3 regions of the Dickeya fangzhongdai genome follow, and region 1 is predicted to be linked to each of the others. Evidence: predicted binding sites of a transcription regulator. Region 1 holds the regulator's gene; each other region holds the start of a gene.
What was found. Region 1 encodes PurR, which represses purine synthesis genes. Its sites were predicted from a motif close to CANGCAAACGTTTGCNTG; they were not measured.
Positions count from the first base shown of each region.

Region 1 (9,895 bases):
TGAACAACACCTGCCAGAGTTGAATGTTGCGGGCGCGGAATGAACCCGCGAAGCTGTTGAGATAATAGGTGAACATGCGCTGGAAACGTTCGGAGTAACGCTCGGACAATGCTGGCCAGTGCTGCTGGAAGCGGTGATACCAGGCCATCAACGTGCTGTCGTAGTCAGCACCGAAGTTATGCCAGTCTTCCATCACCAGATACGGCTCGCTGGTTACGGCGATTTGCTCTATCGACGGCAGGCTGCCGTTGGGGAAGATGTACTTGCTGGTCCACTTATCTCCCGTTGGCGTGGGGGTGTGAGTGCCGATCGTGTGCAGCAGGAACAGCCCATCAGGTTTAAGATTGCGCTTTACTATCTGGAAGTAGGTATCGTAGTTCTTGGCACCGACATGCTCGAACATGCCGACGGAAACGATACGGTCAAACTGCCGGTTCAGGTCGCGGTAGTCCTGCAGCAGGATGTTCACGTCCAGATCATGGCAGCGCTGTTGCGCCAGTTTCTGTTGCTCGCGGGAGATGGTCACGCCGGTGACGGAAACGCCGTAGTGACGCGCGGCGAATTCTGCCAGCCCGCCCCAGCCGCAGCCGATATCCAGCAGGGTCATGCCGCGGCGCAGCTGCAGTTTTTCGCAGATCAAGCGCAGCTTGTCCTGCTGTGCCTGCTCCAGGGTTTCGGCCTGTTTCCAGTAGCCACAGGAGTACTGCATATAAGGGTCAAGCATCAGGGTGAAAAGATCATTACCGAGGTCGTAATGCTCCTTGCCCACGATCCAGGCCCGACGGCGGGACTGCAGGTTGGTCAGCCGCGCCATCAGGATCCGCAGCGTATCGCGCCAGCGGTGAGGGAGCTGGTTTTCCAACCCGGCGCGCAGCACGCGGTGGAAAAACATGTCCAGCCGCTCACACTCCCACCAGCCATCCATATAACTTTCGCCCAATCCCAACGAGCCTTCGCGCAGCACGCGCTTATACATGTCGGGATTTTTTACCTGAATATCAAACGGGCGTGAACCGTTAATGACGATGTCGGCGGCCGACAGCATTTCATTAACAATCTGGAACCAGGATAGGTTAGGGGTACCCAGTTCCTCCACATAAGATGAACTCATAACTTCTCCCTACCTTGCCGGAAAAATGCCTTTGCAAGGAAAAACATTAGACAAATGTACCCACGGAGGGCATTCGGTGGACCCAATCCATCGTCTACCCCTGAACGTCTCAGAGGAAAATAAGAGAAAAGCCGGTACGAAAGGCGTCTATCCCTGGCCGTAACAAAAAGGTGCAGCGGTCAACAGGCAGGATAGAAAAAGTAAGGCGATGCATGAGGCCAAAAGCATCGTCTGATCATGATTATTGTCGTCAACGACAGTGACAAGTGTATGACTGCTTTAACCCGACGACAAGATTCATTGGGTTAAAGCAGCACGTTAAGTCATGAGCTCAACAGCGATAGCATGCGCCGGCACCATGTGTGGTGCGGCCTGCCGCTTGATTGAATAGCCAGACAGAGATAACGGAATCGTCTGAATTTTAACGACGGTAATCGAGGAACGGGCCGTCGGCGACGGAGCGGCGTTCGATCAGCGTCGGATGCACTTCAATGGTCTGGGCTTCCTCGCGTTTGCTGGTAATGCGGTCGAGCAACATCGAGAAGGCCGCCTGTCCCAGTCGCTCCTTGGGCTGGTGGATGGTGGTCAGCGCCGGGGTAAAATACCGGGAGTGACGAACATTGTCATAACCGATCACCGAAATATCCTGCGGTACGCGCAGCCCCAGTTCGTCGGCGGCGCAAATGGCGCCCATCGCCATGATATCGCCGCCGCAGAACACCGCGGTCGGACGCTGTTTCTGGGCCAGAATCTGGTGCATCGCCTTGTAGCCGGATTCCGGCTCGAAGTCGCCCTGAACCACCCATTCTTCCCGTAGCGGAATGTCGGCCTCTTTCAGCGCTTTCAGGAAACCCAGATAACGCCCACTGCCGGTATTGCGCCCGAGAGAACCGGGAATGGCGCCGATGTCGCGGTGGCCGCGCTCAATCAGGTAACGTCCGGCCATGTAGCCGCCGGCAAACGCGTTATCGATAATGGTATCGGTAAAATCGCTGTGGGCTTCGCCCCAGTCCATCACCACCATCGGGATATGGCGGTAATCCGCCAGCATCGATAGCAGTTCCGGCGGGTACTCGGCGCACATCACCAGCAGGCCGTCGACCCGTTTTTGCGCCAGCATGGACAGGTAGGCGCGCTGTTTGTCCTGATTATTATGGGAGTTGCACAGGATCAGCGTATAGCCTCTGGCGTAGCAGCTGTTTTCCACCGCCTCGATGATTTCGGCGAAATAGGGCGCCTCGCTGGATGTCGCCAGCAGGCCGATGGATTTGGTGTGGTTGACTTTCAGGCTGCGGGCCACCGCACTCGGCGAATAATGCAATTCATCGATGGCCGCACGCACCGCAGCCTTGGTCTCTTCGGCGACGAAACGTGTTTTATTGATCACGTGTGATACGGTTGTGGTCGAAACGCCCGCGCGTTTTGCCACATCTTTGATCGTTGCCATCTAAAGTGACTCCTGAACTCATCTGTTACAGTAGCTTGTCTGTTACAGCAGTAAATATGTTGTTAATCGTTTGCCTGCGTGAATTCTTCTCCTGCCAGACAACAAGGCAACATTTCAGGAGGAGACATGCCGAGGTGTGTAGCTTGAAGGGAGGGCTGACGCTTCGACCAACGCAGTGTATACAGTAAACTGCGGATTTTGGCCGATTTAGAGCAAAAGTGGAAGAGGCAATTCGTTTTATCTCTGTGACGCAGAAACCGGTTTTTTGACGCTCGCCGGGTGATAATAGACCTATGCTTTATAATGTTTCCCCCGTCTGCCGGATAGGGGATTGATTCAGACATGACAGGATGACGGCGATCATCAGTCACATACAGGAGAATACTATGGATACCAACTTGAAAATGTCGCTGTTCACCACTGTGGCTTCACTGGCGATGATCATCATCTTTAGTCTGAGCGCGGTATTGAACTGACGGCGTGGCGCTAGCGGCGCCTGGAACGTCAGCGGCGCATCGTTGCCGTTAAAGACAGGAAAACAAAAAAGGGGCGTGATGCCCCTTTTGTCGTATTGAGAACGGCCATTCCAGCGGAAGTTGTTTAGCGAATGGTTTTCGGCGTGACCACGCGACGGGCGCCGACGTAGTGATCCTGCCAGTAGTCCTCGCTCAGTTTGCTGATTTTAATGTCAGAGCCGGAACGCGGCGACTGAATGAAACGACCATTGCCGAGGTAGACGCCGACATGGTCGGCGGCGCCGCGGTTGGTTATCCGAAAGAACACCAGGTCGCCGCTTTCCAGCTCGCTTTTCTTGATAGGCGCGGCGTCACGTAAGTGGTACATCTCATTGGCGGTTCGCGGAATCGGGATTTTCACCACATCTTTATACGCGTAATACACCAGTCCGCTGCAATCGAAACCGGAGTAGGGGGTCGCGCCGCCCCAGTGGTAGGGCTTGCCGATTTGGCTCATCAGCTTGTTCATGGCGGTCAGTTTGGCATGCTGGTAGCGCTTTTGGTGAGCGGCGCTGATGGTCAGAGCGGCTTTATCCTGCCGGCCTTTTTTACTCTTGCCGTGTGGTGATGCGCTGGCGCTTTCTTCTCCGACGACGGCAGACTTGCTTTTTTTGCTTGCCGTTTTAGCAATCACGGTTTCGTGCGCCTTATGACTGCTTTTCGCCGGTGCCGGGGTGTCTTTTTTCGCGGTTTTGCCGGCGGGCGCTTTAGCCTGAACGCTTTTTTCCCGCTTCTGCGGCTTGCTGGTTGTGTGGGCTGCGGCCGCAGTGGTCACCGGTTTTTTATCATTGTGCGGTTTGACGTTTTTATCGTGAGCGGCGGTCGTTTTGGCAGGCGCGGTTTTGGTGGTTTTTTCCGGTTTTTTGTCATGAGTGGGCGCCGCACCCTTTTTGGTATTTTTGGCAACCTTGCTTTTTTTGGATTCCTCAATAGCTTTATTCGCCGTTTCTACGCCGGTTTTGCGCGGTAATACCGCAGCGCTATGTGGATTAGCCTGTGCCAGGTTTAAAAACAGATTACTGAAAAATAATACGAAAAGCGTAATAAATAAACGCATGATAATTCTGACCGAATGTTGTCCTCAATCGTTCAATCTTTACAGTATTCCCGAAAATGACCTGATAAAAAAGTGGGGAATAAGGCATTGTTACTACAAAATAGTGAGAAAACGTTAACAACGGAGCTCGCTGCTTAATTATCAGTCGATTCGGCGTTGTTTTGTGCTGGCGCGCGACCAGTCAGACAAAACCCTACAAAAGATAGCGTTTTTTTGTGGCCGTCGCTATCGTTAGAATACAAAACAACAGAAGCGGCACGGCACGGTATGCCGCGAGTCACATGAACAGCCGTTGATGGGCTGGTCATCACGCCCTTGAGGAAGCAATAGAATGACGACAACGACACTTGAAAAGATTCAGCGTCAGATCGCTGAAAACCCGATTCTGCTGTATATGAAAGGTTCTCCCAAACTGCCGAGCTGTGGTTTTTCTGCCCAGGCGGTACAGGCGTTGTCGGCGTGCGGCGAGCGTTTTGCCTATGTGGATATTCTGCAGAACCCGGATATCCGCGCTGAATTGCCCAAATACGCTAACTGGCCGACGTTCCCGCAGCTGTGGGTGGATGGTGAATTGGTTGGCGGCTGCGACATCGTGATTGAGATGTATCAGCGCGGCGAATTGCAGCAACTGATTAAGGAAACCGCCGACAAGTACCGATCCCAGCAGGCGGATCAGCAGTAATCCCCTTCTGTATCAGGCAGCCCGGCGCTGCCTGATGTCGTTTTACTCGTTACGATTATGGTGCTTTGATCGCGCAAGGTGTTTGCACGGACACACGCGTCCGCGCAGCCTTACTCTTCACTGCCGACAGCCAACGACGCTTCGGTATCGGTTCCCGATGCTAGCGGCCAGCCGCCCATACGCTTCCAGCGATTGACCAGTTCACAAAACAGTTGCGCTGTCCGTTCGGTGTCATAGAGCGCCGAGTGCGCCTGGCTGGCGTCGAATGGGATCTCCGCCGCAATGCAGGCTTTAGCCAGCACCGTCTGCCCCAGCACCAGCCCGCTGAGCGCGGCGGTGTCAAAGGTGGCGAAAGGGTGGAATGGGTTGCGCTTCAGGCCGCAGCGTTCTGCCGCCGCCATCAGAAAGCTGTGATCGAAGGTCGCGTTATGAGCCACGATGATGCCGCGATTACAGTTCTGATCTTTGATTCCCTTACGCACGGCCTTGAAGATTTCATGCAGCGCTTCATATTCGCTCACCGCGCCACGCAATGGGTTGGCAGGGTCGATGCCGTTGAAGGCCAGCGCTTCGGGCCGCAGGATAGCGCCTTCAAACGGTTCGATGTGAAAATGCAAGGTTTCGTCCGGCTGTAACCAACCGCTTTCATCCATTTTCAGCGTTACGGCTGCAATTTCCAGCAGCGCATCGGTTTTCGCGTTGAACCCGGCGGTTTCCACATCGATAACAACAGGGTAAAAGCCACGAAAACGCGCGTTCAGGGCGTTCAGGTTATTTTTCTCAGCCATTCGTTTCTTATTTCTTCAGTAACATGCAGTGCGCATTATGGCAAATTCCGGCGGGGGATGCAGCAGCCGTGCATGACGGCGAATAACCGTTCCCCCGAAAGACAGGCGCCTGTCGGCACCTGGACAGCAAAGGCGGGATGATCAGTTGCCCAGTCCCTGACCGGCCTGTGAACGTTCGATCAGCTCGATCTTGTAACCGTCGGGGTCTTCAACGAAGGCGATAACAGTGGTGCCGCCTTTGACCGGGCCTGCTTCACGGGTAACTTTGCCGCCGGCCTGACGGATACGTTCGCAGGCGCCTGCTACGTCATCCACGCCCAAGGCAATGTGACCGAAGGCGGTGCCCAGGTCATAGCTTTCCACGCCCCAGTTGTAGGTCAGTTCGATCACTGCGCCTTCGCTTTCCTCGGTATAGCCGACAAATGCCAGAGAATATTTGTATTCCGGATTGTCGCTGGTGCGCAGCAGGCGCATGCCCAGTACCTTGGTGTAAAAATCGATAGCGCGCTGCAGGTCGCCAACGCGTAGCATGGTATGAAGTAAACGCATAATGACCCCTATTTTGATCAGTGGGTTAACCGTCATGGGCGATATCGGTTGTGTTCCGTTACCGCCTGAAATAACAGGGCCTGAGTATAACGTCGTTGCCGGGGGGAGTCCAAACCTGTGGCCGGGCGCCGCTTTTCAGGCGCGGTTGCTGAAAAAAAGACGTGATAAGCGGGAAAATAGTAGTTAATTGCGCGCTAACGTTACGGAAAGCTTGCCAGTGACGGCAATCAAGGTTTCAATAAAGACGTCAGATGAGGAGGTCCTGTGGCTGAGCAGCTCGAACTTTTTCCTGTTCCCAACCCTTGCCGGGGTATCTGCCAGGCGGATGACCGGGGCTTCTGTCGTGGTTGTTTTCGAAGCCGCAGCGAGCGCTTTAATTGGGGAACGATGAGCGATGCGCAAAAACAGGATGTGCTGCGTTTGTGTCGGCAAAGGATGAAACGTTCGCAGCGAAGTGAAAAAAATTCAGCGCCCTCCGAGCCGGATCAGCCAGCCTTGTTTTAACCGGTATGGTGATATTTAATGATATAAATTAAGTTCAAGATCATTTTTAATTAATTATTATTTGCTAGAATAGATTGATAACAATAAGACATTTTTTATTAGACTTTCGTTTTAAATCAGAGTTGATTGCAATCCAGGGAAGTTGCTTAGTATGCTAACTATAAGGAGAAGTGATGGAATTGCCGTTAGGTTCTGATTTAGCCCGGTTGGTTCGTGTATGGCGCGCTTTGATTGATCATCGATTAAAGCCTCTGGAACTCACGCAGACGCACTGGGTCACGCTGCATAATATTCACCAACTGCCTCCGGGGCAGTCCCAAATTCAGCTAGCCAAAGCGATAGGAATAGAACAGCCTTCGCTGGTGCGTACGTTGGATCAGCTTGAAGACAAGGGGTTAATTACCCGGCACATTTGTGCCCACGACCGACGCGCCAAGCGTATTCTGCTAACAGATATGGCGGATCCTATCATTCAGGCTGTTAATGACGTTATTGATCAGACACGCAGCGAAATATTAAATGGTATTACCCCGGAAGAAGTGGATGAGTTGGCCACTATTATCTCCCGGCTGGAAAAAAACATTTTGGCATTACATGAGAGTCAGTCTTAATTAATAGAAAAAGTAAATGTTTTGGCGGGCGAATTCGAATTCCAGGCAACATATACTTTAAATAATTCGCATTGCAGGATAAAACGCTCTCGTTTTGAACAATACAAAGCGTTGGCCCTTCAGGGTAAGGCACATTATGAGCCTTGCAACGCGGCGATCAGTCAAATTCTCAGGAACTTGCATAAGTAAATGACTGGGATGAACGGCAACGTCGCCGGAAGCAGGGTTGAATGTGGCTTGTCGCGGCCCCTAAGGGCGAGGCCCACGGATGGGCTGAGTAATAAAGTCAGCGTACCTGCAACTCGAAATATGACAAGTATATGGCGTGAATGATGGTTATCTGGATATATCGAGCCGAATTGATGACATTAGACAATCACCACCCGGCGGGTGGTGATTGATAATCGAATCTTAGCGCGGAGAGACGGTGATGGAACGGCCGTTGCTGGCCATTGCCACACGTTGTCCAGCGTGGAATTTGGTATCGCCCTGTTTTTGCACCACCATGATGGTGCTGCCGTCGTCTTTACGGATTTCCAGCTCTACACCCTGAACGCGGTTGACCGCGCCTTCAATGCTGTTACCGGCAACGCCACCGGCAACCGCGCCTGCGGCTGTCGCCAGATTACGGCCAGTACCGCGACCGACGGTATTACCGACCAGCCCGCCCAGTACGGCGCCGCCGAGGGTGCCGATGACGTTACTGTCTTCACCGGCCTGAATCTGTACCGGACGAGTGGAGACAACGGTGCCGTAGGTTACAGTCTGAACCTGCTTGGCTTCGGATGCACTGTAAACGTCTCCTGACAGGGTGCTGGTATTGGCGCAGCCAGCCAGTGTGATACCTGCTAAAGTGATCACGAGAAAACGTTTCATCATAGAAAGACTCCTGTTATAGCTGTGTCTGTGTCGGGGGCGCAGCCTAAGCCGACGAATTATCTATTGTCACATCATGGTGTGGTCGAACGCACCATTCTACTGTTTCAATTGATGTTAAGGATAGAATAGCGCGCCTAAATTGATAATAAACGCGCTATAAAGTTCCCTGTGAATCCCGCTTTTTCTGAAAAACCGTGTCAAATGGCGATTTTTTACCTACGCTGGCATCAGTCTGACAAAAAAGACAAAATCTAAAGCCAATATACCGACAACGCGCCTGAATCGCCTGGTCATTTGAGGCCATTTCGTGACAGACGGTCATTTTACAAAACAAAGGTAATCCGATGAGGTCTGGAAGATATATTGGTGTGATGTCCGGCACCAGTCTGGATGGTGTCGACGTGGTGCTGGCCGCCATCGATGAGCACACCGTCGCACAGCAAGCCAGTTATTGCCACCCGATTCCGCCGGCGATTCGCCAGACGATACTGAGCATGAACCAGGGGCAGGCCGTGACGCTCTCCGAATTAGGGCGACTGGATACCCGGCTCGGGGCGTTGTTTGCCGAAGCAGTACAGGCGCTGCTGCGCCAGACCGGGTTGAGCGCGAGCGAGATTACCGCGATTGGCTGTCATGGACAGACGGTCTGGCATGAGCCGGACGGCGACGCGCCTTGCACCATGCAAATTGGCGATTGCAACCGTATCGCCGCGGTGACCGGCATCACTACGGTCGGCGATTTTCGCCGCCGCGACATGGCGTTGGGCGGGCAGGGTGCACCGCTGGTGCCGGTGTTCCATCGCGCGCTGTTGCAGCATCCGGTGGAGCGGCGAATTGTGCTGAATATCGGCGGGATCGCCAATATTTCGGTGCTGGTGCCGGGGCGCCCGGTAAAAGGCTATGACACCGGACCGGGCAATATGCTGCTGGATGCCTGGGTGTGGCGCAACCGGGCGCAGCCGTACGATAAAGACGCCGCCTGGGCGTTAACCGGCCAGGTGGATAACGCGTTGCTGAGCCACATGCTGTCCGATCCCTATTTCGGCTTACCGGCGCCCAAGAGCACCGGACGCGAGTATTTCAATCTGACGTGGCTGGAAAGACAACTGGCGGCTTTTCCTCGTCTGCGGTCGGAAGATGTGCAGGCCACGCTGGTGGCGCTGAGCGCGGAAACCATCGCCGGGCAAGTGTTGCTGACCGGCGGCTGCGAACGTGTGCTGGTATGCGGCGGCGGAGCGCGCAATCCGCTGCTGATGAGTCAGCTGTCGGCGCGTCTGCCGGGCATTGAGGTCAGCGCGACCGACAATTTCGGCATTCGTGGCGATGATATGGAGGCGCTGGCGTTCGCCTGGCTGGCGTTCCGCACCCTGTCGGGGTTGCCGGGCAACTTGCCGTCCGTGACCGGCGCCAGCCGAGAAACCGTACTGGGCGCCATTTATCCGGCGATGATCGTGTAATCGGATTTTGCCGAGAGGTCCGTCAGCGGTCTGTTGATAGACTGCTCCGTTATTGGATTTATCTGGATGGGATGCCGGGATCCGCTAATAACAGGAGAAAAATAGAATGAAACCACTGCTGATTGCCGGTGTAGTGCTGTTAAGCGGCTGCGCTTACTTAATGCCGGCCGCGAAGCCGCAGACCTTGCACTACCAGTGCGGCACCATGCCGCTCACCGTCACCCTGAACCCCGGCCCGCAGAGCGACAGCGTGACTTTCCTGCTGGATGGCGAATCTCACACGCTGCCTCAGGTG
Region 1 is NZ_CP025003.1:2,967,508-2,977,402, reverse strand. It holds gene cfa (cyclopropane fatty acyl phospholipid synthase) at 1-1,111, opposite strand, end outside; gene purR (HTH-type transcriptional repressor PurR) at 1,533-2,558, opposite strand; gene cydH (cytochrome bd-I oxidase subunit CydH) at 2,945-3,034, shown strand; gene CVE23_RS13280 (C40 family peptidase) at 3,159-4,130, opposite strand; gene CVE23_RS13275 (Grx4 family monothiol glutaredoxin) at 4,462-4,812, shown strand; gene rnt (ribonuclease T) at 4,923-5,600, opposite strand; gene gloA (lactoylglutathione lyase) at 5,742-6,149, opposite strand; gene CVE23_RS13260 (DUF1289 domain-containing protein) at 6,414-6,653, shown strand; gene slyA (transcriptional regulator SlyA) at 6,827-7,264, shown strand; gene CVE23_RS13250 (outer membrane lipoprotein) at 7,676-8,143, opposite strand; gene anmK (anhydro-N-acetylmuramic acid kinase) at 8,488-9,600, shown strand; gene CVE23_RS13240 (MliC family protein) at 9,707-9,895, shown strand, end outside.

Region 2 (9,895 bases), 730 kb from region 1:
ATCGCGCAGCTCAAAACGGCCGCCGCGACCACCGTCGCTAACCAGTTCCGGCATGGCGTTGGACAGGCCGCCGGCGCCGACGTCATGGATAAACAGAATGGGGTTTTGTTCGCCGAGCTGCCAACAGCGGTCGATCACTTCCTGGCAGCGACGCTCCATTTCCGGGTTATCACGCTGTACCGAGGCGAAATCCAGATCCGCGTCAGACTGGCCGGAGGTCATAGAAGACGCCGCGCCGCCGCCCAGACCGATGTTCATCGCCGGGCCGCCCAGCACGATCAGCTTGGCGCCGATGCTGATTTCGCCTTTCTTCACATGATCGGCACGAATGTTGCCGATGCCGCCCGCCAGCATGATCGGCTTGTGATAACCACGCACTTCAACGCCGTTATGGCTGTCCACCGCTTCTTCATAAGTACGGAAATAACCGGTCAGCGCCGGACGGCCGAATTCGTTATTGAACGCCGCGCCGCCCAGCGGACCGTCGGTCATGATGTCCAGCGCGCTGACGATACGGTCCGGCTTGCCGAAATCCTGCTCCCACGGCTGGATAAAGCCCGGAATGCGCAGGTTGGATACTGAGAATCCCACCAGACCGGCTTTCGGTTTTGCCCCCCGCCCGGTGGCGCCTTCATCGCGGATTTCGCCGCCGGAACCGGTCGCCGCGCCCGGCCACGGTGAAATGGCGGTCGGGTGGTTGTGCGTTTCCACTTTCATCAGGATATGCGCGTCTTCCTGATGGTAGCCGTAAGCGCCCTGCGGATCAGGGAAGAAACGGCCGACAGCCGACCCTTCCATCACCGCCGCGTTATCCTTATAAGCAGACAGCACATAGTCCGGCGTATGCTCAAAGGTGTTTTTGATCATCTTGAACAGTGACTTCGGCTGCGTCTCGCCATTGATGATCCAATCGGCATTAAAGATTTTGTGACGGCAGTGCTCGGAATTCGCCTGCGCGAACATGTAGAGTTCGATATCTGTCGGATTGCGTCCCAGTTTGGTAAAAGCATCCAGCAGATAATCCATTTCGTCGTCGGCCAGCGCCAGACCCAGACGCAGGTTGGCCTCCTCCAGCGCGGTGCGGCCCTGCAGCAGAATTTCCACCCGTTTCAGCGGAGCCGGCTGATGCTGGGAAAACAGCAGATTGGCCTGTTGAAGGTCGTCAAACACGCTTTCCATCATGCGGTCATGGAGCAGCGCGGCCAGTTCCCGCCACTGCGCATCGCTGAGCGTCGGCGCGTGGATGTAAAACGCCAGACCGCGCTCCAGACGACGGATTTTCTGCAAACCGCAATTGTGCGCGATGTCGGTCGCCTTGGAAGACCAGGGAGAAATGGTGCCCGGACGCGGGGTCACCAGAATCAGCCGCCCGGTAGGCTCGTGCTCTGCGAGAGAAGGGCCGTATTTCAGCAGTCGGCTCAGTCGTGACTGTTCTTCATGGTTTAGCGGAGCGTTCACATCGGCGAAGTGGACGTATTCGGCATAAATGTCGCTGACGGGCAGGTGATACTCCTTGCACCGGGCCAACAGTTTATTGATACGAAAAGCCGATAAGGCGGGTGAACCACGCAGTATTTCCATCATCTAAATTTCTCTCGTCTTCGAGGCACCGGAGACAGTGCGTCAGGGCGCTACAGGGGGGAAACGCGCGCTATTATAGAGAATAGTGGCGCGCGACGAAACCGTTTGCGTAGCGATTGTTAAACATTGAGAGCACCTTGCGGTCAAACAGTAGGCAAACTAATAAAAGTTGCACACTGGCGGTTTGTTAAGCAAAATGCCCCCCGACTCTGGGACAGATGCATAAGAAACTGCCGTTACAGACAGACAGGCCAACCGGCCGCCGAGAGACAACTCATTGAAGCGTTTAACGATAAATTATGTTTTCATCGGGGTGATCGCTTTGCTGTTGACGCTGGCACTGTGGCCAAATATTCCCTGGCGCAGTCACCAGGATGTTCAGCTAAGGCAAATCCTTTCACGTGGCGAGCTGCGCATCAGCACCGTGACCTCTCCGCTGACCTATACGCTCAGCAACGGTTCCCCCACCGGACTGGACTACGAACTGGCCAAACGGTTCGCCGACTACCTCGGCGTGCGGCTGGTGGTATCGGTGCGCCAAAACGTCGACGACTTATTTAGCGATCTGGATAACGACAATGCCGACCTGCTGGCCGCCGGTCTGATTTACAACCGGGAGCGCCTGAGCCGTTTCCGGGCCGGCCCTTCCTATTATTCGGTGTCGCAGCAACTGGTCTATCGCATGGGTACGGCTCGCCCCGGCGCGCTGGACAAATTGCAGGGCAAGCTGACCGTGTTGTCCGGCTCGGCGCACGCCGCCACGCTGCGCGATTTCAAAGCCGGTAAATACCCGCAACTGAGTTGGGAGGTCGCCACCGACCTGTCCGAGCTGGACCTGCTAAAACAGGTGGCGGAAGGAAAACTGGATTACACCATCGCCGACTCAATAAACATCGGCCTGATGCAGCGTATTCACCCACAGCTGGCGGTGTCGTTCGACCTCAGCGACGAAGAGCCGGTCACCTGGTATATGCGGCAAAACCATGACGATAGCCTCTCCGCCGCGCTGCTCGACTTCTTCAGCCAGATGATGGAAGACGGCACCCTCGCCCGTCTGGAAGAGAAGTACCTCGGGCATGTCGGCGAGTTCGACTATGTGGATACCACCACCTTCCTCAGCGCCATCGACAATACCCTGCCGGGCCTGCGTCCGCTGTTCGAGAAATACGCCAGAGAAATCGACTGGAAACTGCTGGCGGCCATTTCGTATCAGGAGTCGCACTGGAATCCGCTGGCAACCTCGCCGACCGGAGTGCGCGGTTTGATGATGCTGACCCGCAATACCGCAGAAAGCCTGGATGTGGCGGATCGACTCAACCCGGAAGAAAGTATTCGCGGCGGCGCCAGATACCTGAATCAGATGATGCAGCAGGTGCCGGCCACCATCCCGACGGACGAACGCATCTGGTTTGCGCTGGCCGCCTATAACATGGGCTACGCCCATATGATGGATGCCCGCAAACTGACGGAAAAACAGAAAGGGAATCCTGACAGTTGGGCCGACGTCAAAATACGCCTGCCGATGCTGAGCCAGAAACGCTACTACGCCCAGACCACCAACGGTTACGCCCGCGGTCAGGAGGCTTACAACTACGTGGAAAACATCCGGCGCTACATGGTTAGTCTGGTCGGGTATCTTTCGGAGAAAGAAAGCCGGGCGTTGCAACAGCAACTGGCCGCCAGCGCTTATCCCGCCGTACCGCCGGAACAGTTAACCGCCAATCCTTCCCGCTGACGCACGGCCGCTCAGTCGGACGAGTCCCGTTCGGCGGAGCGCGCGTCACGCTGCTGCTGACGGCGCATACGGAAAAAACGGCTCAGTAGGTCAGAACACTCATCCGCCAGGACCCCGTCGGTAATGGCGATATGATGGTTCATGCCCGGATGGCGCAGGATATCCACCAGTGAACCGGCCGCGCCGGTCTTGGCGTCAGCCGCGCCATATACCAGCCGGTTGATGCGGCTGTGAATCATGGCGCCGGCGCACATCACGCATGGCTCCAGCGTGATGTACAGCGTGGTATCCAACAGGCGGTAGTTTTGCAGCGCCTGTCCTCCCTGCTGTAACGCCATGATCTCTGCATGGGCGGTGGGATCGTGCCGGCTAATCGGGCGATTCCAGCCTTCGCCGATGATCTTATCTCCCTGCACCAGCACGGCGCCGACCGGCACCTCGCCTTCGTCCCAGGCCCGTTGCGCCAGCGTCAGTGCATGACGCATCCAGAATTCATCATCCATTGGATTACTCATCATTCCTCTTGGCTTCCGCCCTCATCACGTGCGGCGCGCATTATACATGCCAGCGGCGGCGAGTCATTCCAGTTGCTGCAGATGGCCGGCCGGCGTCACGCGCCAGCGATGCGCACAGAAAAAGAGTAGCGGATTATCCTGTTGGCTGTCGCTGTAGCCGCTGTAAAGCTCAAGCGGCGCCCCCAGTCGGCGCTCCATCTGCACGACTTTTTCGTGCCCCAGACAACGCAGGCTCAACACCCAACCGCCCCAGCGCCGCGTCATCTGGCTGCCGATCAACTGGACCTGAGGCAGAAACGACGCATCGCGGTAGACTTGTTCGACCAGCCGCTGCGGCGAACCGGTCACCAGCCAGACCTGCGACCGGCTGTCGGCCAGATAGCCTTCCAGACGCTGGTGAACCAGAGGAAAAGCAGTGACCCGCCGGCGGAACCAGACCACAAACGCCTGCTCCAGCTGTCGCAGCCGCGCTTCACGCCGTCCCGCCGTGATCGCCCACAGCAACAGACTAACCGGCCAGCGAGCGGCGCGACCATTGATGGTCAATCCTGCCGCCAGCAAAGGCAACAAAGGAACAACCAGCAACAAATTCAACGGTAAATGGCGGATCAAGAACCACAGAAAACTGCCGAACAGATCCTGACGATGCAATGTGCCGTCCAGATCGAAGAACACAACGCGCATGGCCGTCGGCGATGAATTCAACATGCGCGTGCTCCGGTGGTTCGAATCAGAGGCGATGGCATTAGGCCTTCTCCACGCCCAGCGCATCGCGCAGATAGCCGTCTTTCTCAGCCAGCCGCTGTCTGGCCTGTTGCGCGTCGCAGCCGGTCACCACCATCACTATCGCCGGTTTAACCTCATAATCGGTCTGCGTCAGACAGCGCTGCGCGGTATCCCGATCAACGCCGGTGGCGTCCATCAGGATACGGCAGGCGCGATCCACCAGTTTCATGTTGGTGGCTTTTACATCCACCATCAGGTTTTGATACACCTTGCCCAAACGCACCATCGCGCCGGTGGAAATCATGTTCAGCACCAGTTTTTGCGCCGTGCCGGATTTCAGCCGGGTGGAGCCGGTCAACACTTCCGGTCCCACCAACGGAGAAATGGCTATCTCCGCAGCCTGCGCAATCGGCGAATGCGGGTTGCAGGAAATGGCGGCGGTACGACAGCCCAACGCACGCGCATAGCGCAAGCCGCCAATCACATAGGGGGTTCGCCCCGACGCAGCAAGGCCGATAACCATATCCTGAGCGGTTAGCGTCAGCGCGATCAAATCCGCTTCGCCTAACGCCGGATCATCTTCAGCGCCTTCAACCGCCTTCAGCAAGGCTCCGGGGCCGCCGGCAATCAATCCCACTACCAGGCCATGCGGCACGCCAAAGGTAGGCGGACATTCCGACGCATCCAGTACGCCAAGACGGCCGCTGGTGCCGGCCCCCTGGTAAATAATTCGTCCGCCGGTCTTCAGGCAGCCAGCAGCGGCATCCACCGCCTGAGCTATCGCCGGCAAAACGTCACGGATCGCCTCCGGCACCCGGTGATCTTCCTGATTGAACAATGACACCATCTCCAGCGTAGACAGTTGATCCAGATTCATGGACGCCGGATTACGTGTTTCCGACACCAGCGCGCCGAAATCCATACTTTTTTCGTCTTTCATCATTATTCAGTCGCCTTGCTCATCAAGCTGCGTTGATCGCCGCCAACCGGCGCTCATAGGTAACACTCTGCCGAGCCAATAAAAAACGGCTTGCAAGTTAACTGGCAAGCCGTTTTGTCAGTACTTCTCAACATCAGAATATTTTGTCCTCATCTTCGCGGATTAGCGAATCCAGATCACCCAACGCTTCACGCGCCTGTGCCCGGTTGATGAGTTTAAGCTGTGCAGCCGCCGGGAAATCCGTGATGTTAATCTGACCTTTGGTGATCAACACCTGAATCAGATCTTCCAGTACACGCACCATTTCCAGATCGCTGCTGCGCAGTCGCTCGATGTTAGCCAGAATAGCCTGCTGATTATTCAGCCACGCCATTGCTTCAACAGAACCATCCGGCAGTTCGCCGTTCATTTCGGGAAACGGCGATTCCTCTACCCTGATGAGATGGCCGTTGCTGTCACGCAAAATATAAAACATACCAAGCCCTTTTTTATTTGCAAAAGAGAACTCACCCGGCAAGGCGGCTCTCTACTCCTGATTAGGATTTCAGATGTTACCGCGCACGATAATCGCACGTCCGGCCACCAGCAGAGGACGACCACGCTAGCACGTCTCAACGCGCACGCACGCTTCTGCCAGGGAGTGCCGGCATCGAAACCCATCTTCTCCATCCGATCCGAATGACACGTTGACGCACCGCCTGCCATCTGTCGGGTGGAATCAGTGCCGCCGCACGGGCATACTACCTACCGCACGACGGGGCCTGAACAAGCTCGCGATCCCTCATCGGCACATCACGTCAGGCCACCCACCAGCATGGCATTTTCACCACCGCCGGGCAAGCTATCCACGTGATTCTCTGCCCGAGCTCCGCGTTTTACGACCGGTTGAATCGCGTGCAGAGCATTATCAGCTTACTGATTACCAAACGTATTATGTCGTATCAAAATGTCAGTTATATTGACCGCCATGAATGATTTCCAGCCAGAGCGGATCGACGGGACGGCCTCAAACCCGGCATGACTCCGACAGGCGGCCTTGAAATGAAAGGTTGCGTCCGGCAAGGTTCGCCATGAATAATGCTTGCCAGTCAAAACCTGAAAAAACAACAAAATCAGGCCATATTGCTCACTTTTTTCTATTTTTTATCTGTGATCGCATTGCCTGCAGGCGGTCACGATGGCTAAGGAACGCGCAGCGACATGAATACACACCATGAGCAGCCACCGGGCGGCGAGGATTATCATCATTCCCCGCAACATCAGGATCCCCGCATCCGCCACGACGACCCTTTGCTCGACAGCCTGCTGGTTCTGTGTCGGCTGCAGGGAAAGCCGACCAGCCGCGCTACGCTGACCGCAGGGCTACCGCTTGAAGACCTGCGTTTGCCCGCCAGTTTGTTGCCGCGCGCCGCGGCTCGCGCCGGTTTACGGGCCCGGATACTCAAACGCTCGCTGAACGCCATTCCGGCGATGTCGCTGCCCGCCATGCTGTTACTGCGCGAAGGGCGCGCCGCCATCCTGTTGGGCTGGACGGCAGACGGCAACGCCCGCCTGATGACAGGTGAAACCGAAGGCGGCGAAATTACGGTCGACCACAATACGTTGCAGCAAAACTATCTGGGGCTGGTGATGTTCGCCCAGTCGGCTCATCGCTTCGAAGCCGCTCCGACAGCATTGCTGCCGCGAAGCAATGCCTGGTTCCGGGACACACTGAAGCTATCGCGCAGTCTGCATCTGGATGCCGTGGTCGCCAGCCTGCTGATTAATATCATCGCGCTGTTTGTCCCGCTGTTCGTCATGCAGGTCTACGATCGGGTAATCCCCAATCAAACCACAACCACCTTGTGGGTGCTGGCCTCCGGCGTCGGCATTGCCCTGCTCTTTGACCTTATCCTGCGGGTATTACGCAGCATTTGCGTCGATATCGCCGGGAAAAAGACCGACCTTATCCTTTCCTCCACCTTGTTTGAACGCCTGACCGGCATGATGCTGTCGGCCTTTCCGGCCCGGACCGGCGCGGTGGCGCACCGGGTACGGGAATTTCAGGCCTTGCGCAATACGTTATCGTCGCTGACGTTGGGAACGCTGATCGACTTTCCGTTCACGCTGTTGATGCTGATTCTGCTCGGCATGCTGGGTGGTCCGCTGGTCTGGATACCATTGCTGACGCTGCCGCTGGTCCTGCTGATCAACGGACTGTTGCAAAAGCCGCTCACGGCGGCGCTGGTCCATTCCCGGCGTCTGACAGACGAACGACAAGCGCTGCTGACCGAAACGCTGGGCGGGCTGGATGCCGTCAAAATTAATAATGCGGAAGGCGAACGCCAGCGCCAGTGGGAACAAATCAGCGGCGACATCAGCCGGCTGGACTCGCGGGTGAAAACGTTATCGGCCATCGCCACCCATCTGACGCAATCATGTCAGCATCTCGCCGGTATAGTGGTGATTGTCTCAGGGGTATATCTGCTGCTGGACAACCAACTAACCCTGGGCACGCTGTTCGCCTGTTATCTGCTAAACAGCCGGGCGCTGATGACGCTGGGGCCGCTGTCCGAACTGTTTACCCGTTATCAGCAGGCGCGTCTGACGCTGGAGGAAACCCAACGTCTGATGGAATTACCGCAGGAGCGAGGCGAACAGCCCTACCCTCTAAAACGGGAAAGCATTCAGGGCAGTATCGAGTTTCGTGATGTCACCTTCCGTTATCCGGAACAGAAGAATCGCGCCCTGATTGATATCAATCTGTCGATCCGACCCGGCGAAAAAGTCGGCATTATCGGTCGTACCGGCTCTGGTAAAAGTTCGCTGGAAAAGCTGATCGCCAACCTCTATCAACCGACCAACGGCAACCTGCTGATCGACGGCGTGGATGCCCGTCAGCTCGATATCGCCGATGTGCGTCACCACATCGGCTATGTGCCGCAGGATATCCAACTGTTCAGCGGTACGCTGCGGGACAACCTGATTTGCGGCGCCCGCTATGTAGAAGACGACGCGATGCTGCGCGTGGCGGATATCGCCGGCGTGAATGATTTCGCCCGGTTGCACCCGGACGGTTATAACCTGCAGGTGGGCGAACGGGGTATGCAACTGTCAGGCGGCCAGCGGCAGGCGGTAGCTATTGCACGCGCGCTGCTGCTTGATCCGCCGATTCTGGTGATGGACGAACCTACCAGCGCCATGGACAACAGCAGCGAAGACCGGTTTAAACAGGCTCTGCAAACCTGTCTCGTCAACAAGACGCTGCTGCTGGTGACACACCGGGTTTCCATGTTGACACTGGTCGATAGGCTGGTGATCGTGGACAAAGGACGCATTATCGCCGATGGTCCCAAAGCCATTGTGCTGGATGCATTAAAGAAGGGGCAGATCAATGCGTCTCGCTAAGTTCATGCAACATCTTAACGCGTATTTCTCCAGCCATCACCCGCAGGATCCTCAGGCGCTGCCGGACGTGGGTCAGGCGCTGGTGGAAGATACGCCCCGCATCATCCGTCTGTCGATCTGGATCATGCTGGCTTTTGCGGTCTTTCTGGTCGGTTGGGCGGCGGTTGCCGAAATTGATGAGGTGGTGCATGCGACAGGGAAAACGGTCAGCCAGTCGCAGCGCTATCGGGTTCAGGCGCAGGAAACGGGTGAACTCAGCGACATGTATATCCGCGAAGGGCAGATCGTCAATGTCGGCGAGCCCCTGATGCGGTTGGAGCATGTCCAGTCTTCCAACACGAACACGTCTGACGCCGGTGAAAACAAGGCGGATAAGCTGTCGCTGGTAGTGTCTCCCGTGCGGGGCATTATCAGATACATTCTGGTCGATGCCACTACCGGACAGATTTCTCCCGGCCGTACGCTGGTGGAAATCACGCCGCTGGATGACAAGCTGCTGATCGAAGCGCGGGTCAGGCTGCAGGATATGGCGTTTTTGCGCCCTGGACAGGAAGCAATGATGACGTTCACTGCGTATGACGACACCACATTTGGCGGGCTAAAGGGGTATATCGATCAGATCAGCCAGGATATGGTGACCGATCAGGCCGGTAACAGCTTTTATCTTGTTCGGTTGCGTACGGAGAAAAACTATCTGGGGAGTATCGACAAGCCGCTGCTGATTCTTCCCGGCATGGCCGCCAATGTGAATATCATTACCGGCAGGAAAACGTTGCTCAGCTATCTGTTGAAACCGATTCGGCAAGCTCGGGCGGAAGCGCTGCGGGAAAGATAACGCGAATCGGCGTTTACTGGTGGGTGTTCAAGTCATGATAGATCTGGGTCTGGCTTCGTCCCAGAGCCTTCGCCTGATACATCGCCGCGTCGGCATTGATAGCCAGCGTCAGCGAATCCGTACCGTGTTCCGGATACAGCGCAATCCCGATGCTGCATGAAATATCCAGCTTCTTG
Region 2 is NZ_CP025003.1:3,695,325-3,705,219, forward strand. It holds gene purL (phosphoribosylformylglycinamidine synthase) at 1-1,581, opposite strand, end outside; gene mltF (membrane-bound lytic murein transglycosylase MltF) at 1,859-3,316, shown strand; gene tadA (tRNA adenosine(34) deaminase TadA) at 3,328-3,831, opposite strand; gene yfhb (phosphatidylglycerophosphatase C) at 3,895-4,539, opposite strand; gene murQ (N-acetylmuramic acid 6-phosphate etherase) at 4,577-5,500, opposite strand; gene CVE23_RS16515 (tryptophan synthase subunit beta) at 5,631-5,972, opposite strand; gene CVE23_RS16520 (type I secretion system permease/ATPase) at 6,698-8,884, shown strand; gene CVE23_RS16525 (beta-barrel domain-containing protein) at 8,871-9,719, shown strand; gene CVE23_RS16530 (sensor domain-containing protein) at 9,733-9,895, opposite strand, start outside.
Region 2: purL (phosphoribosylformylglycinamidine synthase) is a predicted target of PurR. The motif match lies at 1,676-1,693, and genes of this name have one in related genera.

Region 3 (9,895 bases), 600 kb from region 1:
CTCGGGAACCAAGAGTCAGCGGCAAGGATACGAGCACCCCGTCGCCTTGTCGAGGGACAGGACGGTAACAGAATTTGCCAATTCCACACTTCTGCTTTAATTTTGTGGCGCAACAGAGAGGAGGCAATCATGGGATACAATCTGGCCGAACTTCCTTATGAAGAAATGGAAAAGGTCAATGTGGATCTGGCGGCATCCGGCGTGGCGTTTCGCGAACGCTACAACATGCCGGTGATCCTGGATGAAATCGAGCAGCATCAGCCCGCGCACCTGCGCACCTATTTCCGGGAAAGGGTCAGCTATTACCGGGAGATGTCGCATCAGTTCTCCACCCTGCCTTACGACCCCAACAGTAAATAACGATCCCGTTTTCCAACATGGTTTCGAAGCGGCGCTACCCGGTACGGCCGGGTAGCGCCTGTTTGCCGTCTGATTCCAGTTTCTGCCGTCTTGCCTGAACCGGTCGCCTGACGTGGCGCCGTCCGTCAAAAAAACGCTTTTTTCCCCTTGCATCTCTGCGCAAACAGGAGGTTAATAAACAGGCAAACCAACCTTTTACCAAGCGAGGCACAACATGAGTAAAGGAATGGACAGCAAGAAAAACGCCAAGAAAAAACCGCTGAAAACCGCCGCGCAGAAACGGGCGGAAAAGCGGGCTAAACGGGCTCAACCACAGCCTGAAACCAACTGAGTTGCCGCCGTTCTTCCGGTCAATTGAACAGCATCATCGCCAAGGCAACATTTCTGCGATCACCCTCTGCCTCCTGACACCCGGTGATCGCAGTTTCAAACGCTGCTCAGTCGCTGTTATTCCCCCGTTTCCCCTGCTCCACCGCCTTGAGAATACCTGGGAAGTTACCTGCCTGACGTACAGACGCTATTCAACGCCGACTAGCGCTCCAGCACCATCAGCAAGAAGGTGAACTCCTGGGCGATATCTTCAAACTGAGCCAGACGGCCGGATTTGCCGCCATGCCCTGACCCCATATCGGTATGCAACAGCAGCAGGTGGTCATCCGTTTTCAGTTCACGCAGTTTCGCGACCCATTTGGCCGGTTCCCAGTACTGAACCTGAGAATCATGCAGACCGGTGGTCACCAGCAGGTGCGGATACCCCTGCGCCGAGACGCTGTCATAAGGGCTGTATTGTTTGATGTACTGGTAATCCTGCGCATTGTTTGGGTTACCCCACTCGTCGTATTCACCGGTGGTGAGCGGGATGGACTCATCCAGCATGGTAGTAAGCACGTCGACAAACGGCACCTGCGCCACCACGCCACTGAACAACGACGGCGCCAGATTAATCACCGCCCCCATCAGCAACCCGCCCGCGCTGCCGCCCATCGCGAAGGTTTTCGCCGGATCGCCGTAACCGCGCGCCAGCAACGCCTGCGTGACATCAATGAAATCCGTAAAGGTATTCATCTTGTTGAACAGACGCCCCTGGTCGTGCCATTGCTGCCCCAACTCGCCGCCGCCGCGAATATGCGCCAGCGCATACACGAAGCCGCGATCCAGCAAGCTAAGACGACTGCTGCTGAATTCCGGATCCATACTGCTGCCATAAGCGCCGTAGCCATAGACCAGCAGCGGACTTTGGCTCAGTTCGCAATCTTTGTGATACACCAGCGATACCGGCACCGACTCGCCATCGCGGGCCGTCACCCACAATCGCTCGCTCCGATAATTTCCGGCGTCAAAGTTTTTCACCTCTGATTGCTTGAGCACCACCTGAACGCCGGTCGTCATATCCAGCTCATAGATAGTCATCGGCGTGGTCATGGAGGAATAGCCGTAACGCAGCTGCGTGCTCTCCGGCGTCGGGTTATAGCTCAGCCAGGTCACATAGGCCGGGTCGTTAAAGGCAATCTGCCGAGATTCTTGCGTCTGCCAGTGAATATAGCGGATGTGAGTCAGCCCGTGCTCGCGCTCTTCGACCACGTACCAGTCGTCAAACAGCGAAAATCCTTCCAGCACCCGCTCCGGACGCGGGGCAATCAAGGCATCCCATGCCGACTCGCTGGCATCGTGGGCGCGGTAGAAACCAAAGGTTTTGCCGTCTTTGTTGGAGCGAACATAAAATGCGTCGCGGAAATGATCGACCACATATTCGTGATCCGGTCGCCGCGGCACAAACACGCGCGGCGTTGCCTGTGGGTCGGCGGCGTCCAGCAACAGAATTTCCGTGCTGGTGGTGCTGTCGAGATAAATCAGGATATAACGCTCGGACGTGGTTTTATCCAGACTAAGATAGAACGCGTCATCCGTTTCTTCGTACACCAGTTCGTCCTGCTGCGGATCCTCGCCCAGACGATGGCGATAAACCTGATAAGGCAGCAAGGTCTGCGGATTTTTACGCACGTAATAGAGAGTGCGGGAGTCCGCCGCCCACTCACTGCCGGCCGAGACATTTTCCAGCCGATCCGTCAGCCACTCGCCGGTGTCGAGGTCGCGAAACGTCACCACATACTGCCGACGGGACAGCAAATCTTCCGCCACGCTCATCAAACGGTTGTCAGGGCTGACGCCCAGCGCGCCCAGACTGTAGAACTCGCTGCCTGCCGCCCGCTGATTACCATCCAGCAATACCTGCCAGGAGTCGCTTCCCGTCTCCTGCTCCGGCTGACGCTGATAGATAGCGTAATCCTTACCGGGTTCATAGCGGCTCTGGTAGCGATAGCCGCGTTTCACGTAAGGCACGGAGACGTCTTCACCGGGGATCCGCGCCACCATTTCCTCGTACAAGGTCTGACGCAGCGCGGCATGGGGCGCCATGATCTGATCGCAATAGCGATTCTCCTCCTGCAGCCAGGCCAGCACATCCGGGTTGTTGCGTTCATCATCTCGCAGCCAGTAGTAATTATCGATGCGGGTATCGCCATGCATCGTCATCACATGCGGGCGTTTTTCGGCTTGCGGCGCTTTCATCCACGTCACTCCTTTCCATTCATTGATCAGGCTCTGCCTTACATCCCGCCTCGCGCTGGCGAGCCAACGGTGGTGAGACGGCAAATGCCCAAAGCCTGTCATGAATCATCGGGGGAATCCAGCTTGTGCCGAGATCTGCATGAATTTTCACTCGCTTTTGCGTACCGGTACGCGAGTAATGCCAAACGCAAACGTTTTCGTTTATACTGCGGCCACGTTCGGGCCCCGGTCTGCCCGGTTTTTACTGCAAGCTCTTTTTTACAACACCATCAGGTATCAGGTTATGTTAACAATGGGAACTGCCCTGCGTCCCGGAGCCACCCGCGTTATGCTGTTAGGCTCCGGCGAGCTGGGAAAAGAAGTGGCGATTGAGTGTCAGCGTCTGGGTATTGAGGTCATCGCGGTCGATCGCTACGCCGATGCCCCGGCCATGCAAGTCGCCCACCGCAGCCACGTCATCAACATGCTGGATGGCGACGCGCTGAAACAACTGGTGGCGCAGGAACGTCCGGATTACATCGTGCCTGAAATCGAAGCTATCGCCACGGATATGCTGGTCGCGCTGGAACAGCAGGGTCAGCGCGTGGTGCCGTGCGCCGAAGCCACCCGTCTGACCATGAACCGCGAAGGCATCCGCCGGCTGGCGGCGGAAACGCTGGGCCTGCCGACGTCCAGTTACCGTTTTGCCGCTGACGAAACCGCGTTCCGCCAGGCTGCCCATGAGCTGGGTTTTCCCTGTATCGTCAAACCGGTGATGAGCTCATCGGGGAAAGGCCAGAGCCTGATCCGGTCGCCGGAACAGCTTGACCACGCCTGGCGCTATGCGCAGGAAGGCGGCCGGGCCGGCGGCGGAAAAGTGATTGTGGAAGGGCTGGTGAAATTCGATTTTGAAATCACGCTGCTGACCATCCATGCGGTTGACGGCCTGCACTTCTGCGAGCCGATCGGCCATCGTCAGGAAGACGGTGATTACCGCGAATCCTGGCAGCCGCAGCAGATGAGCGAGCTGGCGCTGACGCGAGCCAAAGAGATTGCCGGTAACGTGGTGAAAGCGCTGGGCGGTTTCGGCCTGTTTGGCGTGGAACTGTTTATTTGCGGCGACGAAGTCATCTTCAGCGAAGTGTCGCCACGCCCGCACGATACCGGCATGGTGACGCTCATTTCGCAGGATCTGTCCGAGTTTGCGCTGCATGTTCGCGCGTTCCTCGGCCTGCCGATCGGCGCGATTCGCCAGTACGGCCCGTCGGCCTCCGCGGTTATCCTGCCGGAACTGACCAGCAGCGATGTACGCTATCAGGGGCTGGAGCAGGCATTGCGGCCGTATACCCAGATTCGCCTGTTCGGCAAGCCGGACATCAGCGGTCGCCGTCGTATGGGCGTTGCGCTGGCGACCGCCGACAGCACGGATGCCGCCGTGCAACTGGCGAAGTCCACCGCGTCAGCCGTTAAGGTAAGCGGCTGACATTACATCAGGATCATGTCTTCACATCAGGCTCATGACTTCGCGTGGGCCTGAATCCTCTCCTCCAGTAATACCAGAGCCAGACGGCAGACTTGTTGTAACGACCGCTGTCGCCAGAACAGGCGCAAGACGGTTTGCCGGCCCGCCGAGTAAGCACAAAAAAGCCCGCTGACGCGGGCTTGCAAGCATTAAGTAGGGAAAACGTCGGTCAGGCTGTCGCGCCGGCAACGGCTTCACGCGCCAACGCCGTGATGCGATCGTAATCGCCGCTTTCCAGCGCATCGGCCGGCACCAGCCAGGAGCCGCCAACGCACAGCACGCTTTTCAGCGCCAGATAGTCGCGGTAATTCTTCAGCGAGATCCCGCCGGTCGGGCAGAAACGGATCTTACCGAACGGACCGGCAATCGCCTGCAGCGCTTTCACCCCGCCGTTAGCTTCCGCCGGGAAGAATTTAAACTCACGCAAACCGTAATCCATCCCCAGCATCAGCTCGGATACGGTGCTGATCCCTGGGATCAACGGAATTGTGCCTTCCGTTGCGGCTTTCAGCAGCGGCTCAGTCAGGCCGGGGCTGATGGCAAACTGCGCACCGGCTGCGGTCACTTCCGCCAGCTGTTGCGGGTTGGTGACCGTACCGGCGCCGACGATCGCGTCCGGCACTTCCTGCGCGATCAGGCGAATCGCCTCTACCGCACAATCGGTACGCAGCGTCAGCTCCAGTACACGCACGCCACCCGCTACCAGGGCTTTCGCCATCGGCACCGCGTGTTCCAGTTTGTTAATCACAATCACAGGAACAACCGGACCGGCTGTCAGAATCTGTTCCGCACTGGTTTTCCAGTTTTTCATCGAGGGTAATCTCCAGTCATGCCCAACGGGCATCGATTAATGATCTGGCGCGCCCCTGCCACAGGGATCCGCAGTTACCCACGGACGTCCGACCGCACCGTCAGCCAAAAAACGCTAACGGCTTCGCCCCGCCTTCCGACGGGGCAAAACCGCTTATTCCACTTCGTTCCAGGAACGTCCATCGCGGGTAATCATGGCGACGGACGCTACCGGCCCCCAGGTCCCTGCCTGATAAGGCTTGGGCGAATCATTGTCCATTGCCCAGGCATCCATAATGGAGTCCACCCATTTCCAGGCTTCTTCTACTTCGTCGCGGCGCACGAACAGTGCCTGAATACCGCGCATGGTTTCCAGCAGCAGGCGCTCATAGGCGTCCGCCAGATGCTGCTGGTTAAAGGTTTCCGAGAAGCTCAGGTCAAGCTTGGTGGTCTGCAACCGATGTTTGTGGTCCAGCCCCGGAATCTTGTTCAGAATCTGAATTTCCACCCCTTCGTCCGGCTGCAAACGGATGATCAGCTTGTTCTGCGGCAACTGCTGATAGGAATCGTGGAACAAATTGAGCGCCGGGTTTTTAAAGTAGACCACCACTTCCGAGCATTTTGACGGCAGACGCTTACCGGTACGCAGATAAAACGGCACGCCGGACCAGCGCCAGTCGTCGATATCGACGCGAATGGCCACAAAGGTTTCGGTATTGCTGGTCTTATTGGCCCCGTCTTCTTCCAGGTAGCCCGGCACTTTCTTGCCCTGCACGAACCCGCTGGTGTACTGGCCGCGTACCGTCACTTCATGCACATTGGAACGATCGATACGGCGCAGCGAACGCAGCACTTTGACCTTTTCATCACGAATGCGATCGGTGCTCAGATCCGCCGGCGGCGACATGGCGATCATGGTCAGAATCTGCAACAGGTGATTCTGGATCATGTCGCGCATTTGCCCGGCCTGATCGAAATATCCCCAGCGCCCTTCAATACCCACCTCTTCCGCCACGGTAATCTGCACGTGATCGATAGTGCGGTTATCCCAGTTGTTGGCAAACAGGGAATTGGCGAAACGCAGCGCCAGCAGATTCAGCACGGTTTCCTTGCCGAGATAGTGGTCGATGCGGTAGACCTGACATTCGTTGAAAAACTCCGCCACCTGATTGTTGATCACCCGTGACGACGCCAGGTCAGTGCCCAGCGGTTTTTCCATCACCACGCGCGCCGGCTCCTTGTTCAGGCCGGCCTGCCCCAGACCGCGGCAGATTGCGCCGAAGGTGCTCGGCGGCATGGCGAAATAATTGATGGTGGTGCGATTTTGCTGATCGAGCATCGTTCCCAATCGCTTGAACCCTTCGGTGTCTTCCACATCAAGGTTGCAGAAGTCGAGCCGGTTGCTCAGGGTTGTCCACAATGCCGGGTCGAGCGGCTCCTTGAGAAAGGTTTCCAGCGCTTCGCGCACCACTTTGATATAGGCGTCTCGGTCCCACTCCGCCCGTCCCACGCCGATAATGCGGGTTTCCGGATGAATATGGCCTGCTTTTTCCAGTTGATACAGTGAAGGCAGCAATTTACGGCGCGCAAGGTCGCCCTTTGCACCGAAAATAACCAGGTCACACGCCTGGGCTGTTGACGTTACCGCCATTTTCAATCTCCTCATTGCAGGACGCTGTAATTTTATTACATTAATAATGTACTCTTTTTGACACAAACCAGTAAACCCGTAATAAAACCACATTATCGGCTGATTCTGATACTGCAAGGCCTCAGAACCTATTGTGCCGATGGAGAAAACGAGTCTGGCATCTGCCTAAAAGAGAAATTTTCCATCGTTTCTGACAGCCAGTTACTGTTCTGAAAGTTAGACACAGGTCATATTCTGACAAAAAAAGCCGATGACTTGTTGTGTCGACCTCTGCCAACCGTTACGGGCTCGTAGTATATTTCACAAAATCCGCATCGGTTTCACCTTTGGCTGAAATCCAAAATACCATAGATGGTCGTTGTCATATGAATATGCTGGAAAAAATCCAGGGTCATCTGGAGCTGTTGAGCAAATCGGAACGAAAAGTGGCGGAGGTCATTCTCGCGTCGCCTCAGACAGCCATCCACTCCAGTATCGCCACCCTCGCCGGCATGGCCGAGGTCAGCGAACCCACGGTCAACCGCTTCTGCCGCCGGCTGGATACCAAAGGCTTTCCCGATTTTAAACTGCATCTGGCGCAGAGTCTGGCCAACGGCACGCCTTATGTGAACCGCAACGTGGAAGAAGACGATTCGGTGGAGTCTTACACCAGCAAAATCTTCGAGTCCACCATGGCCGGGCTGGAACATGTGAAATCCTGCCTGGACATTCAGGCTATCAACCGGGCGGTGGATTTGCTCACCCAGGCGCGCAAGATTTCCTTCTTCGGCTTCGGCGCCTCGGCGGCGGTGGCCCACGATGCGATGAACAAATTTTTCCGCTTCAATATTCCGGTGGTTTACTTTGATGATCTGGTCATGCAGCGCATGAGCTGCATGAATTCCGGCGAAGGCGACGTGGTGGTGCTGATTTCGCACACCGGGCGTACCAAAAGTCTGGTGGATATGGCGCGGCTGGCGCGGGAAAACGACGCCACCGTTATCGCCATTACGTCGGACGGCTCCCCTCTTTCGCGGGAAGCTTCGCTTACATTGCGGGTCGAGGTGCCGGAAGACACCGATGTTTACATGCCGATGGTATCGCGCATCGCCCAGCTAACGCTGATTGATGTGTTAGCCACCGGTTTTACCCTGCGGCGCGGCGCAAAATTCCGCGATAACTTGAAGCGGGTCAAGGAAGCGTTACGCGAATCGAGATTTGATAAGGAAGAACGATTCAGCAACCCGTTTAACTAATTATGTTATAACATCGGGTGACAAGGGGTGATGCCCAACGGGAAGAAATCCTGTCACTCAATCATAATTACAGGCACGGCATCCGGACAGTGCAGAGCGGCAGAGACGGCACCCATGTTATGTCCTCTCCTGACGGCGTTACCACATTACAACAAGCTTCACCAGTCAACGGAGTTATACATGTCCAGACGGCTCAGAAGAACCAAAATCGTTACCACGCTGGGGCCGGCTACAGACCGCGACAATAATCTGGAAAAGATCATTGCCGCAGGCGCAAACGTAGTCCGCCTGAACTTTTCTCACGGCTCGCCGGAAGATCATCTTCTGCGCGCCAATAAAGTTCGCGAAATTGCGGCTAAACTTGGCCGTCATGTTGCTATTCTGGGCGACCTCCAGGGCCCCAAAATCCGTGTATCCACCTTCAAGGAAGGGAAAATTTTCCTCAACGTGGGTGACAAGTTCCTGCTGGACGCCAACCTTGGCAAAGGCGAAGGCGATAAAGAAAGAGTCGGTATCGACTACAAAGGACTGCCCAGCGATGTGGTTCCCGGCGACATCCTGCTGCTGGATGATGGCCGTGTGCAGTTGAAAGTTCTGGCCGTGAACGACATGAAAGTGTTCACCGAAGTCACCGTCGGCGGCCCGTTGTCCAACAACAAAGGCATCAACAAACTGGGTGGCGGTCTGTCCGCCGAAGCGCTGACTGAAAAAGACAAGGCCGACATCATTACCGCGGCCAAAATCGGCGTGGATTTTCTGGCGGTGTCATTCCCACGTACCGGTGAAGACCTGCACTATGCCCGCCGTCTGGCGCGCGAAGCCGGCAGCAACGCCAAAATCGTCTCCAAAGTGGAACGTGCAGAAGCGGTGTCAACCGACGAAGCGATGGACGACATCATTCTTGCCTCCGATATCGTGATGGTCGCTCGTGGCGATCTGGGCGTGGAAATCGGCGACCCGGAACTGGTTGGTATCCAGAAAAAACTGATTCGCCGCGCTCGTCAGTTGAACCGTGCGGTGATTACCGCTACGCAGATGATGGAGTCGATGATCACCAACCCGATGCCGACCCGCGCCGAAGTGATGGACGTCGCCAACGCCGTGCTGGACGGTACCGATGCAGTGATGCTCTCGGCGGAAACCGCTGCCGGTCAATACCCGGCGGAAACCGTCGCGGCCATGGCGAAAGTGTGTTTGGGTGCGGAAAAGATCCCCAGCATCAACGTATCCAAACACCGCCTTGATGTGCAGTTCGACAACGTGGAAGAGTCGATCGCCATGTCCGCCATGTACGCGGCCAACCACCTCAACGGCGTTACCGCGATTATCGCTATGACCGAATCCGGCCGCACCGCGCTGATGATGTCCCGTATCAGTTCCGGCCTGCCGATTTTCGCCATGTCTCGTCACGAGCATACGCTGAACCTGACCGCGCTTTATCGTGGCGTCACTCCGGTGCAGTTCACCAGCTACACTGACGGCGTAGCTGCGGCTAACGATGCCGTGCTCCTGCTGCGCGACAAAGGTTTCCTGATGTCCGGCGACCTGGTTATCGTGACCCAGGGGGACGTGATGGGAACGGTCGGCACCACCAATACGGTGCGTGTACTGCGGGTGGAATAATCGCGTAGCAATCGCGATACCACAACGTTCGACAAACGTTTATTCAGCTAAAAAGCGGGGCGCAATTATCGCCCCGCTTTGTTTTTGTTATCACATATATTGTTATCACGCACCGTGTTCCGGCGGCTGAATCCCCGACCTGCCGCGAATCATCCGCCTATTGGCTAT
Region 3 is NZ_CP025003.1:2,365,332-2,375,226, reverse strand. It holds gene CVE23_RS10690 (DNA polymerase III subunit theta) at 130-360, shown strand; gene CVE23_RS10685 (S9 family peptidase) at 892-2,928, opposite strand; gene purT (formate-dependent phosphoribosylglycinamide formyltransferase) at 3,212-4,390, shown strand; gene CVE23_RS10675 (bifunctional 4-hydroxy-2-oxoglutarate aldolase/2-dehydro-3-deoxy-phosphogluconate aldolase) at 4,599-5,240, opposite strand; gene zwf (glucose-6-phosphate dehydrogenase) at 5,394-6,869, opposite strand; gene CVE23_RS10665 (MurR/RpiR family transcriptional regulator) at 7,235-8,104, shown strand; gene pyk (pyruvate kinase) at 8,285-9,727, shown strand; gene CVE23_RS10655 (hypothetical protein) at 9,885-9,895, opposite strand, start outside.
Region 3: purT (formate-dependent phosphoribosylglycinamide formyltransferase) is a predicted target of PurR. The motif match lies at 3,113-3,130, and genes of this name have one in related genera.